Regions from separate parts of the Pectobacterium actinidiae genome, predicted to be linked through region 2. Evidence: predicted binding sites of a transcription regulator. Region 2 holds the regulator's gene; each other region holds the start of a gene.
What was found. Region 2 encodes PurR, which represses purine synthesis genes. Its sites were predicted from a motif close to CANGCAAACGTTTGCNTG; they were not measured.
Positions count from the first base shown of each region.

Region 1: KKH3_RS02415 (NCS2 family permease) is a predicted target of PurR. The motif match lies at 1,618-1,635, and genes of this name have one in related genera.
Region 3: guaB (IMP dehydrogenase) is a predicted target of PurR. The motif match lies at 1,739-1,756, and genes of this name have one in related genera.

Region 1 is NZ_JRMH01000001.1:565,624-569,095, forward strand. Features, by position in the region: gene puuE (allantoinase PuuE) at 1-954, shown strand, start outside; gene KKH3_RS02415 (NCS2 family permease) at 1,748-3,103, shown strand; gene KKH3_RS02420 (Na+/H+ antiporter) at 3,383-3,472, shown strand, end outside.
Region 2 is NZ_JRMH01000001.1:2,577,003-2,580,474, forward strand. Features, by position in the region: gene KKH3_RS10925 (C40 family peptidase) at 1-640, shown strand, start outside; gene cydH (cytochrome bd-I oxidase subunit CydH) at 810-899, opposite strand; gene purR (HTH-type transcriptional repressor PurR) at 1,289-2,314, shown strand; gene cfa (cyclopropane fatty acyl phospholipid synthase) at 2,661-3,472, shown strand, end outside.
Region 3 is NZ_JRMH01000001.1:3,245,920-3,249,391, reverse strand. Features, by position in the region: gene KKH3_RS13935 (M4 family metallopeptidase) at 1-22, opposite strand, end outside; gene xseA (exodeoxyribonuclease VII large subunit) at 252-1,646, opposite strand; gene guaB (IMP dehydrogenase) at 1,818-3,284, shown strand; gene guaA (glutamine-hydrolyzing GMP synthase) at 3,403-3,472, shown strand, end outside.

The sequences.
Region 1 (3,472 bases), 2.0 Mb from region 2:
ATAAAAGAATCTGCCGCATTGATTGACGTCACCGATGGTGATTATCCACGCGATCTCATTGGCTATGCCGGAAAGCCACCACACGCTAACTGGCCTGGAAACGCCCGAATCGCGGTGCAGTTTGTGCTGAATTATGAAGAAGGTGCGGAAAATAACGTGCTGCATGGCGATGCGGGATCGGAACAATTTCTGTCCGATATTATTGGGGCGGCGAGCTATCCCGATCGTCATATGTCAATGGACTCACTGTATGAATATGGTTCTCGCGCAGGATTTTGGCGTATCCATCAGGAGTTCCAGCGGCGCGGTTTGCCGCTGACGGTATTTGGTGTTGCGATGGCGCTGGCACGTAATCCGGCGATTGTCGAGGCGATAAAATCGGCGGACTATGATGTGGTGAGCCACGGCTGGCGTTGGATTCATTATCAAAACGTGGATATCGACACAGAACGTGAACACATGGATAAAGCGATCGATGTGCTTACAGCACTATTCGGTAAGTCTCCACTGGGCTGGTATACCGGTCGGGATAGTCCGCATACTCGTCAGTTGGTCGTCGAACAAGGCAATTTCTGGTATGACAGCGACTATTATGGCGACGATCTTCCGTTTTGGATGCCAGTGAAAAAAAGTAATGGCGATGTGCACCCACATCTCATCGTGCCGTATACCCTTGATGCGAACGACATGCGTTTTGCCTCACCGCAGGGGTTTAACAGCGGTGAACAGTTTTTTAGTTATCTGAAAGACAGTTTCGATGTGCTCTATGAAGAAGGGGAAACGGCACCCAAAATGTTATCGATCGGCATGCACTGCCGCTTACTCGGGAGGCCTGGGCGTTTCCGTGCGTTACAGCGTTTTCTTGATTACATTCAGCAGCACGATCGCGTATGGATTTGTCGTCGTCAGGATATTGCGGAGCACTGGCGCCAGCATCACCCGTATGTCGCGTGATGACGCATAGCGTATACCAGAAACAAAAATGGCCGCCGGATGGCAGCCATTTTAGGTGGTTAACGTACTGAGTACGATTAACGGAAGATAGCGTGGGGGTTAACACCGCGATAGGTTTTGCCCAACGCTTTTAATATTTGATTGATTTTGCGGACAACGCGCATCTTTTTTATCCCCACGATTCTTAAATAATTAGTGGTTGAAAGTACCAAAGTTGATGTTGATGTTTTCAAACATAGCGATGATTTTGTTCAGCAGTTTCATAGTCATTTCCTCGTTGTTAGTTGATTTGTTTTCTGTGATGCTGTTCACGTTTTTAAGAATACTCGTACTGATATGGGTGGTCAACTTTTTTGTGATGCTAATCACAAAAAAATGAACGATCAGTTTGTAAGGACTAAACCGCTGTTTTGATTTCTGTCTAAAAACCTTTTCTGCTTTTTCTTCATACTGGCGCGTTTTCAGCGAGTTGTCTGTTTGAGCATTACCTGTACTGGCCGAGTGCTTCCTTGCCGTGAGATAGGTAAATTGTCTTGATTAGCAGTTGAAATAAGCGCAGGTGAAGCGGGATAATCGTGCGCTTCACATTGTCTGGCAGTGTTTATCCAGTTTTTTAGTACAGCCCGTTTTAATACGGCAACGTTTTCCGGTTTTGCAGTCAGCGAGTTAATCGTTTGCGTGCGGAGCCATAGGGTTCATGGTGCACCAGTAATGCTGGTGTACTCGCGGAGTAAGGCCGTGGGAACCGATCAAATTGATCTTAAATAATAATGGCATTTCAGGGGATACCACCATGTCAAACACCACCCGTCAGGCAGGCCCACAGGGCACGCTTGATGCTTTTTTCAAAATTACACAGCGCGGCAGTAACGTGCGTCAGGAAGTGTTAGCCGGTCTGACAACGTTTCTGGCCATGGTTTACTCGGTCATTGTGGTTCCTAGCATGTTGGGCAAGGCGGGTTTCCCGCCAGCGGCTGTGTTCGTTGCAACCTGTCTGGTTGCCGGGCTGGGCTCGCTGCTGATGGGATTGTGGGCCAATCTGCCAATGGCAATTGGTTGTGCGATTTCTCTGACAGCATTTACCGCATTCAGTCTGGTGCTGGGGCAACAAATCAGCATTCCTGTGGCGCTGGGCGCAATCTTCCTGATGGGCGTGCTGTTTACCATCATTTCCGTCACGGGCATCCGCTCCTGGATCTTGCGCAACCTGCCTCTCGGCGTCGCGCACGGTACAGGTATTGGTATTGGTCTTTTCCTGCTGATTATTGCCGCCAACGGTGTGGGTCTGGTGGTAAAAAACCCGATTGACGGCCTGCCGGTTGCGCTGGGTGATTTCACCTCTTTCCCCGTGATTATGTCTTTGCTGGGGCTGGCGGCGACTATCGGTTTAGAGAAGCGTCGCGTACCGGGCGGTATTCTTCTGGTGATCATCGTTATCTCTATTCTGGGGTTGATTTTTGATCCGAATGTAAAATATTCCGGTTTCTTTGCCTTACCGAGCCTGACGTCGGCTGACGGGTCGTCGCTGATCTTCAGTCTGGACATCATGGGCGCATTGCAGCCGATGGTTCTGCCGAGCGTACTGGCGCTGGTGATGACGGCCGTGTTTGATGCCACCGGTACGATCCGTGCCGTTGCCGGACAGGCAAACCTGTTGGATAAAGACGGACAAATCATCAACGGCGGTAAAGCCCTGACCGCAGACTCCGTGAGCAGCATTTTCTCCAGTCTGGTCGGGACATCTCCGGCGGCGGTTTACATCGAATCCGCAGCGGGTACGGCAGCCGGTGGTAAAACGGGCTTAACGGCAACCGTTGTCGGTGTCCTGTTCCTGCTGCTGCTGTTTGTGTCTCCGTTAGCGTATTTGGTGCCTGGCTATGCTACCGCACCTGCGCTGATGTACGTTGGCCTACTGATGCTGGGCAACGTCTCCAAACTGAACTTTGATGACTTCGTGGATGCCATGTCTGGTCTGGTGTGCGCCGTATTCATCGTGCTGACCTGTAACATCGTGACCGGTATCATGCTGGGCTTTGGCGCGCTGGTATTAGGCCGCATCTGTGCCGGCGAATGGCGTAAGTTGAACATCGGCACTGTGATTATCGCTGTCGCACTCGTGGTGTTCTACGCTGGCGGCTGGGCGCTGTAATCCCTTCCTACAGACCTTCTGGCGTTGTCCAGAAGGTCTGTTACTCCTCGTCTTTTCTTCCTCTTTCCCTTCCTTACCATTTCCCACGCCAAACGCGATTTTATGTGCCTTTTTATTGGCGTTGGGTTGATGTTACTTGTGTGATAATCAATCTTGTTATTAATTTCGATTTCGGCCAAAAATCCATTTTCATACCGAGCTAAATGCGTTAAATATGGAAGGGCAGTTTGCTCGCTAACAGGCAGAATTTTTTGATTTAGGAGTACGTCTAAGGAAAGCATGGAAATATTTTTTACGATTCTTATTTTGACCCTGGTGGTATCCTTATCTGGGGTAGTTACGCGCATTTTACCTTTTCAAATCCCTCTG
Region 2 (3,472 bases):
CCAATCCCGTACCGCGAGCAAAGCGACAGAAAAAAAGCCGTCACGGACGCAAAGTAGTACACCTGCGCTAGTGAAAAAAAATCTTAAAAAGCTGAAGTCTGAAGAGAAACAAACAACCGCACAAACCAGAGTCAAAACCGGTCTGAAGAAGACCGCACTCAAGGGTAAGGCAGATAAAAATCCGTCGCTGACAGAAAAAGGAATGGCGTTAAGCGCTGCGCATAAAAAGCGCTATCAGCATGCCAAAACAACGGCAATGAATAAGTTGATGAGCCAGATAGGCAAGCCTTACCACTGGGGCGGTTCATCTCCCTTTACTGGGTTCGACTGTAGCGGACTGGTTTATTACGCCTACAAAGATGTCGTTAAAATCCAAATTCCACGCACCGCAAACGAAATGTATCACCTGCGCGACGCCGCTCCGATTAAAAAGAGCGAGCTGGAAAGTGGCGATTTGGTCTTTTTCCGCATCAATAATCGTGGCGCGGCCGATCACGTCGGAGTTTATCTGGGGGAAGGGAAATTCATTCAGTCGCCGCGTACAGGCTCAGATATTCGTATCAGCAAGTTGAGTGAAGATTATTGGCAGGAGCACTACGTTGGCGCGCGTCGTGTAGTGACACCGCAAACCATTCGTTAAGAACAGATTATATCTCTTGTATACCCTAAATAATTCGAGTTTCAGGACAAAACGTTAACGTTTTGAACAACGCCAACGCACATGCAACTTGAAGTATGGCGGGTATAAAAGCGATTCAGACACGTTTATGGCATCATCAACGTGTCTGAATATCTAACCAGTCGTTTGGTTAGTTCAGCACCGCTGTAAAACTAAACACGATGATCACCGCCAACGAACCAATAGTTGTCAGCAAAGACATCTTCAGATCTGTATCCATAAATGACTCCTTATTAACGAACAAATTTTATCTGAAAGCTTCATCTGAAAAGACACAACCCTGCACAGCCGAGCGCGTTTAGGTAGTTAAAGCCACAAATAATAGGGTTATTACGATTCTTTCATAATTCTAGCGAAAAATCTCGGACGAATGCATCACTAATAGTATAAATTAGCCCTTCCACTTTCATGATAAATCGGACACAATCCGCTGTTTATGAAAGCGCTGCGTATCAGTCGAAAAACGTCAACCCAGATCCCTTCGGTATAACATTCGGCATTCTCCTTCTGAAATCCTGTTTTTTAGCTTAGAAGAAGAACATTAAACGTAGGCAAACGATTAACAATATACTTACGTCTATAACAGGTAAGTTCAGGAGTCATTTTTAGATGGCAACGATTAAAGATGTGGCAAAGCGTGCTGGCGTTTCTACCACAACCGTATCGCACGTGATCAATAAAACACGTTTCGTCGCCGAAGAGACTAAGGCAGCCGTCAGGGCAGCAATCAAAGAATTGCACTATTCACCCAGCGCCGTCGCCCGCAGCCTCAAAGTTAATCACACTAAATCTATCGGCTTGCTGGCCACCTCCAGCGAAGCCCCCTATTTCGCCGAGATCATTGAAGCCGTTGAAAACAGCTGCTATGCCAAAGGCTACACGCTGGTGCTGTGTAATTCGCATAACGACATCGGCAAGCAGCGCGCCTACCTTTCCATGCTGGCGCAAAAACGTGTCGACGGCCTGTTGGTGATGTGCGCCGAGTACCCACCAGAACTATTGTCGATGTTGGAAGATTATCGCAGCATTCCGATGGTCGTTATGGACTGGGGACAAATGCACAGCGATTTTACCGATACGATTATCGATAACGCCTTTGAAGGTGGTTATATGGCAGGTCGCTACCTGATCGAACGCGGCCATCGTGATATCGGTGCCATCCCCGGCACTCAAGAACGCAATACCGGCAGCGGACGCTACCTCGGTTTTTTAAAAGCACTGAAGGAAGCCGACATTTCCGTGCGCGACGAATGGGTGGTTCGGGGCGATTTTGAACCGGAGTCCGGCTATAAAGCCATGCATCAGATTCTCGCACAGAAACAGCGGCCAACCGCCGTATTCTGCGGCGGCGATATTATGGCGATGGGTGCTATCTGTGCGGCTGACGAACTGGGTCTGCGCGTACCGCAGGATATTTCGGTGATCGGTTATGACAACGTGCGCCACGCACGCTTCTTTACACCTGCGCTGACCACCATCCACCAGCCAAAGGAGCGTCTGGGCCAGTCCGCGTTCTCTATGCTCTTGGATCGCATAACCAGTAAACGGGAAGATGCGCACGTCATTGAAGTACACCCGACGCTGATTGAACGTCGTTCAGTGGCAGATGGCCCTTACCTCGACTATCGCCGCTAACCGCAGCCATTCTATACAGACGATTTTCTTATCCCTGCCAGCTTTCCCTCTCTGCTTCAGCCAGCTTTCTTGTAGGCTGGCTGAAGCCGTTCTAATTCTATACCCTAAATAATCGAGTTGCATGACAACACGCTAGCGTTTTGCACAACGTCAAAGCGTTGGCCCTTTAGGGCGAGGCTCATGAATGAGCCGAGTAACGGACGTAGCCGACGTACATGCGGCTTGAAGTATGACGGGTATAATACCGTGTTTCATTTTCTCTGGTGACAGCCGATACCCCGGCTGCGATAAGTGTTTTCCAGGTCTGTTTACGATACTTTTATCTAAGAAAAGTTAAGGAGACACGATGAGTTCACCTTATACAGAAGAATGGGATGAGGAGACCGCCCCCTGGTTCCACATCGTACAGGACATGTTGGCTAGCGCGGATATCACCATCAACGGTACCCGTCCTTTTGATATCCAGGTGATCAACCCCGGTTTTTTTAAGCGCGTTCTGCAAGAAGGATCGTTGGGGTTGGGAGAAAGCTACATGGATGGATGGTGGGAATGTGAACAGCTGGATATGTTCTCCCATCGCGTCCTGCGTGCGGATCTGGAAGCGAAACTCCCCCGCCGATTGCACGATCTTACGCGAGTCGCCCTCTCCCGTATCACGAATTTGCAGTCCCGTCGACGCGCTCAGATTGTCGGTAAAGCGCATTACGATTTAGGTAATGACCTGTTTACCCTGATGCTGGATCCCTACATGCAGTACTCCTGCGCTTACTGGAAACAGGCACAAACGCTGGAACAGGCGCAGGAAGACAAACTCGCCATGATTTGCGAAAAACTCCAGTTAACATCAGGGATGACGCTGCTGGATATCGGCTGCGGTTGGGGCGGGCTTGCGGAGTTTGCAGCCCGGCACTATGGCGTATCAGTTTACGGCATCACGATTTCAAAGGAGCAGCAAATGCTGGCACAGCAGCGCTGTCAGAATCTGGACGTCACCATTGAACGACAGGATTATCGCGATCTCAATCGGCAATTTGATCGTATCGTGTCAGTTGGCATGTTTGAACACGTCGGGCCACGCAACTATGACAATTACTTTCGCATCGTGCGGCGTAATCTAAAGCCTAATGGGCTGTTTCTCTTACATACCATCGGAGCCAA
Region 3 (3,472 bases), 670 kb from region 2:
TACAAATCGGTCTGGACTTCATACCTCATCTCCTTGAAAGGCAACCATTGGGGTAACACAGACGATCAATAAAGTTCACTGTCTTTTATCCCATCCGCGTCACCGCGCAGGGTTCGGAACCCGTGCGATGAAAGCGGTGAATATGAATTAGTGAACTGGAAATGAGTATAGTTCAGATGTCAGAGGTAAGAATGGGGGACCGCCGTTGTTTTTAGGATAAATCCCCATTCGCGTGTTTTATGCTGTTCGCGTTATTTTGGCGTCTTAGATGCGGTTTTTTGCCGCTTTTTCGCGGAATTTGAATTCGTCATCAGCGTCGTGACCTGACTTTCTACCCAGCCGTCCTGCAAACGGGTTTTCAGTGTCTCACCGGGTGTGATTTGTGCGACGTTTTTCAGCACCTTGCCGTCTGGTGCGGTGGTGACATTATAGCCGCGCGCCAGCGTTGCGAGCGGGCTAACGCCTTCCAGTCGCGAACAGGCGATGCCTAGCTTCTGCTTGCTCTGATTCAACTGACGTTCCACCGCACTTTGCATCTGATAGCTAAGCTGTTGCAAACGCTGCTGGGCACGATGAATACGGGTTTGCGGCTGCTGTTGCATCAGACGCTGTTGTAAGCGTTCACTCCGGCGTGATATCTGCCGAAGCTGTTGCTGCATGGCATCATCCAGCCGTTGGCGTAATTTGACCAACTGGGCCTGCTGACGTGCCAGCCGCAGCTGTGGATGCTGCTGTTGCAAGCGGTGGTGCAGGCGGGTGAATTCCCGGTTGCGCTGGGCAAGGTAGTAATCCATCGCCATTTCCAGCCGCTGACGCTGGGACTGTATTTGGCGTAACAGCTCCAGTTGGTTACGACTCACTAACTCGGCAGCGGCGGATGGCGTGGGCGCACGCAGGTCACCGACGAAATCGGCGATGGTGACATCGGTTTCATGACCCACAGCGCTGACGATAGGAATGCGGCTGGCGAAAATCGCGCGGGCGACCCGTTCGTCATTAAAACTCCAGAGATCTTCCAGCGAACCGCCGCCGCGCCCGACGATTAACACATCACACTCATCCCGCTGGTTAGCCAACTCGATGGCGCGGACAATTTGTAACGGTGCTTCTGCGCCTTGCACTGATGTGGGATACACGATCACCGGCAGTGATGGATCGCGGCGCTGTAACACCTGCAAGATATCGTGTAGGGCGGCACCGCTGGCTGATGTAATCACACCGACCTGTTTGGCAGGAGAGGGAAGCACTTGCTTAAACTGCTGGTCGAACAGCCCTTCGGCGGCGAGACGTTGCTTGAGCTGTTCAAACTGCTGCTGTAGCAGGCCATCACCTGCGGGCTGCATGCTTTCCGCCAGTAGCTGATAGTCGCCACGGGGTTCATACAGCGTAATGCTCGCCCGAATCAGCACCTGCTGACCGTTTTGCGGGCGGAACGTCACTCTACGGTTGCTGGTACGAAACATCGCGCAGCGCACCTGTGCACGTTCGTCTTTCAGCGTGAAATACCAATGGCCGGATGAGGGCTGAGAAAGGTTGGAGATTTCGCCGGAGAGCCAAATCTGGCCCATTTCCATTTCCAACAGTTGTCTAACCGTCTGATTCAGGCGGCTAACGGTAAAAATTGCAGAGGAGGGAAATTGAGACATTGTGAGCCAGATCAAATTTTAAAACAGTCACTTAATTGATCGATACTACCTACCTGAAACAGGTAATCAAGCATTTTAGTAAAATAATGCTGGAGGCAACCGATTACGCTCTGTATAATGCCACGGCAATATTTTATCTATTCTTACATCCACCTTGGTGAGATATTGCCCATGCTACGTATCGCTAAAGAAGCACTGACGTTTGATGACGTCCTCCTGGTTCCCGCTCATTCTACCGTTCTGCCAAACACTGCCGATCTGTCCACGCAGTTGACGAAAAACATTCGCCTGAATATTCCTATGCTGTCCGCAGCGATGGATACCGTTACCGAATCTGGCCTGGCTATTGCGCTGGCGCAGGAAGGCGGTCTGGGCTTTATTCACAAAAATATGTCCATTGATCGTCAGGCTGAAGAAGTTAGCCGCGTGAAAAAACACGAAAGCGGCGTGGTGGTTGATCCACAGACCGTGACGCCAGAAACCACGCTGCGTGAAATGAAAGAGCTGACCGAGCGCAATGGCTTCGCTGGCTACCCTGTCGTGGCAAAAGACAACGAACTGGTCGGTATCATCACTGGTCGTGACGTGCGTTTTGTGACCGATTTGGAAAAACCGGTTAGCGCGTTCATGACGCCGAAAGAGCGTCTGGTCACCGTTAAAGAAGGCGAAGCGCGTGATGTCGTGCTGCAAAAAATGCACGAAAAACGCGTCGAGAAAGCGCTGGTCGTTGACGACAAATTCCACCTGATCGGCATGATCACGGTAAAAGATTTCCAGAAAGCAGAACGTAAACCGAACGCCTGTAAAGACGAGCACGGCCGCCTGCGCGTTGGCGCAGCGGTTGGTGCGGGTGCGGGTAACGAAGAGCGCGTTGATGCGTTAGTTGCCGCGGGCGTTGACGTACTGCTGATCGACTCCTCACACGGCCATTCCGAAGGTGTATTACAGCGTATTCGTGAAACGCGCGCGAAATACCCGAACCTCGAAATTATCGGCGGCAACGTCGCGACGGGCGCAGGCGCGAAAGCGCTGGTTGAAGCGGGCGTTAGCGCGGTGAAAGTGGGTATCGGCCCTGGCTCTATCTGTACCACCCGTATCGTGACTGGCGTGGGTGTACCGCAAATTACGGCGATTTCCGATGCGGTTGAAGCGCTGGAAGGCACGGGGATTCCGGTCATCGCCGATGGCGGTATCCGCTTCTCCGGCGACATCGCTAAAGCCATCGCGGCAGGCGCAGCCTGTGTCATGGTCGGTTCTATGCTGGCGGGTACGGAAGAATCCCCGGGCGAAATCGAACTGTACCAAGGGCGTTCATTCAAATCCTATCGCGGCATGGGCTCACTGGGCGCGATGTCCAAAGGTTCATCAGACCGTTACTTCCAGACCGATAACGCTGCCGACAAACTGGTGCCGGAAGGTATCGAAGGCCGCGTAGCTTATAAAGGCCGTCTGAAAGAGATCGTTCATCAGCAAATGGGCGGCTTGCGCTCCTGCATGGGTCTGACCGGTTGCGCTACTATCGACGCACTGCGCACGCAGGCTGAGTTTGTACGTATCAGCGGCGCAGGCATTCAGGAAAGCCACGTTCACGACGTTACCATCACTAAAGAGTCACCGAACTACCGTATGGGTTCATAAGGTGATTTAACGCTATAAACCCTGTACTATTTTGCGCCGCTCTGCCTTTGCGTAAGGCTGAGCGGTTAGCTGGGTTTACTTTTCGCTTTTGTCTTTTGCTTTTTGGAACATGCTCCTCATGACTCAAAACATTCATCAACACCGCATTCTTATTCTGGATTTCGGCTCGCAGTACACGCAATTGGTGG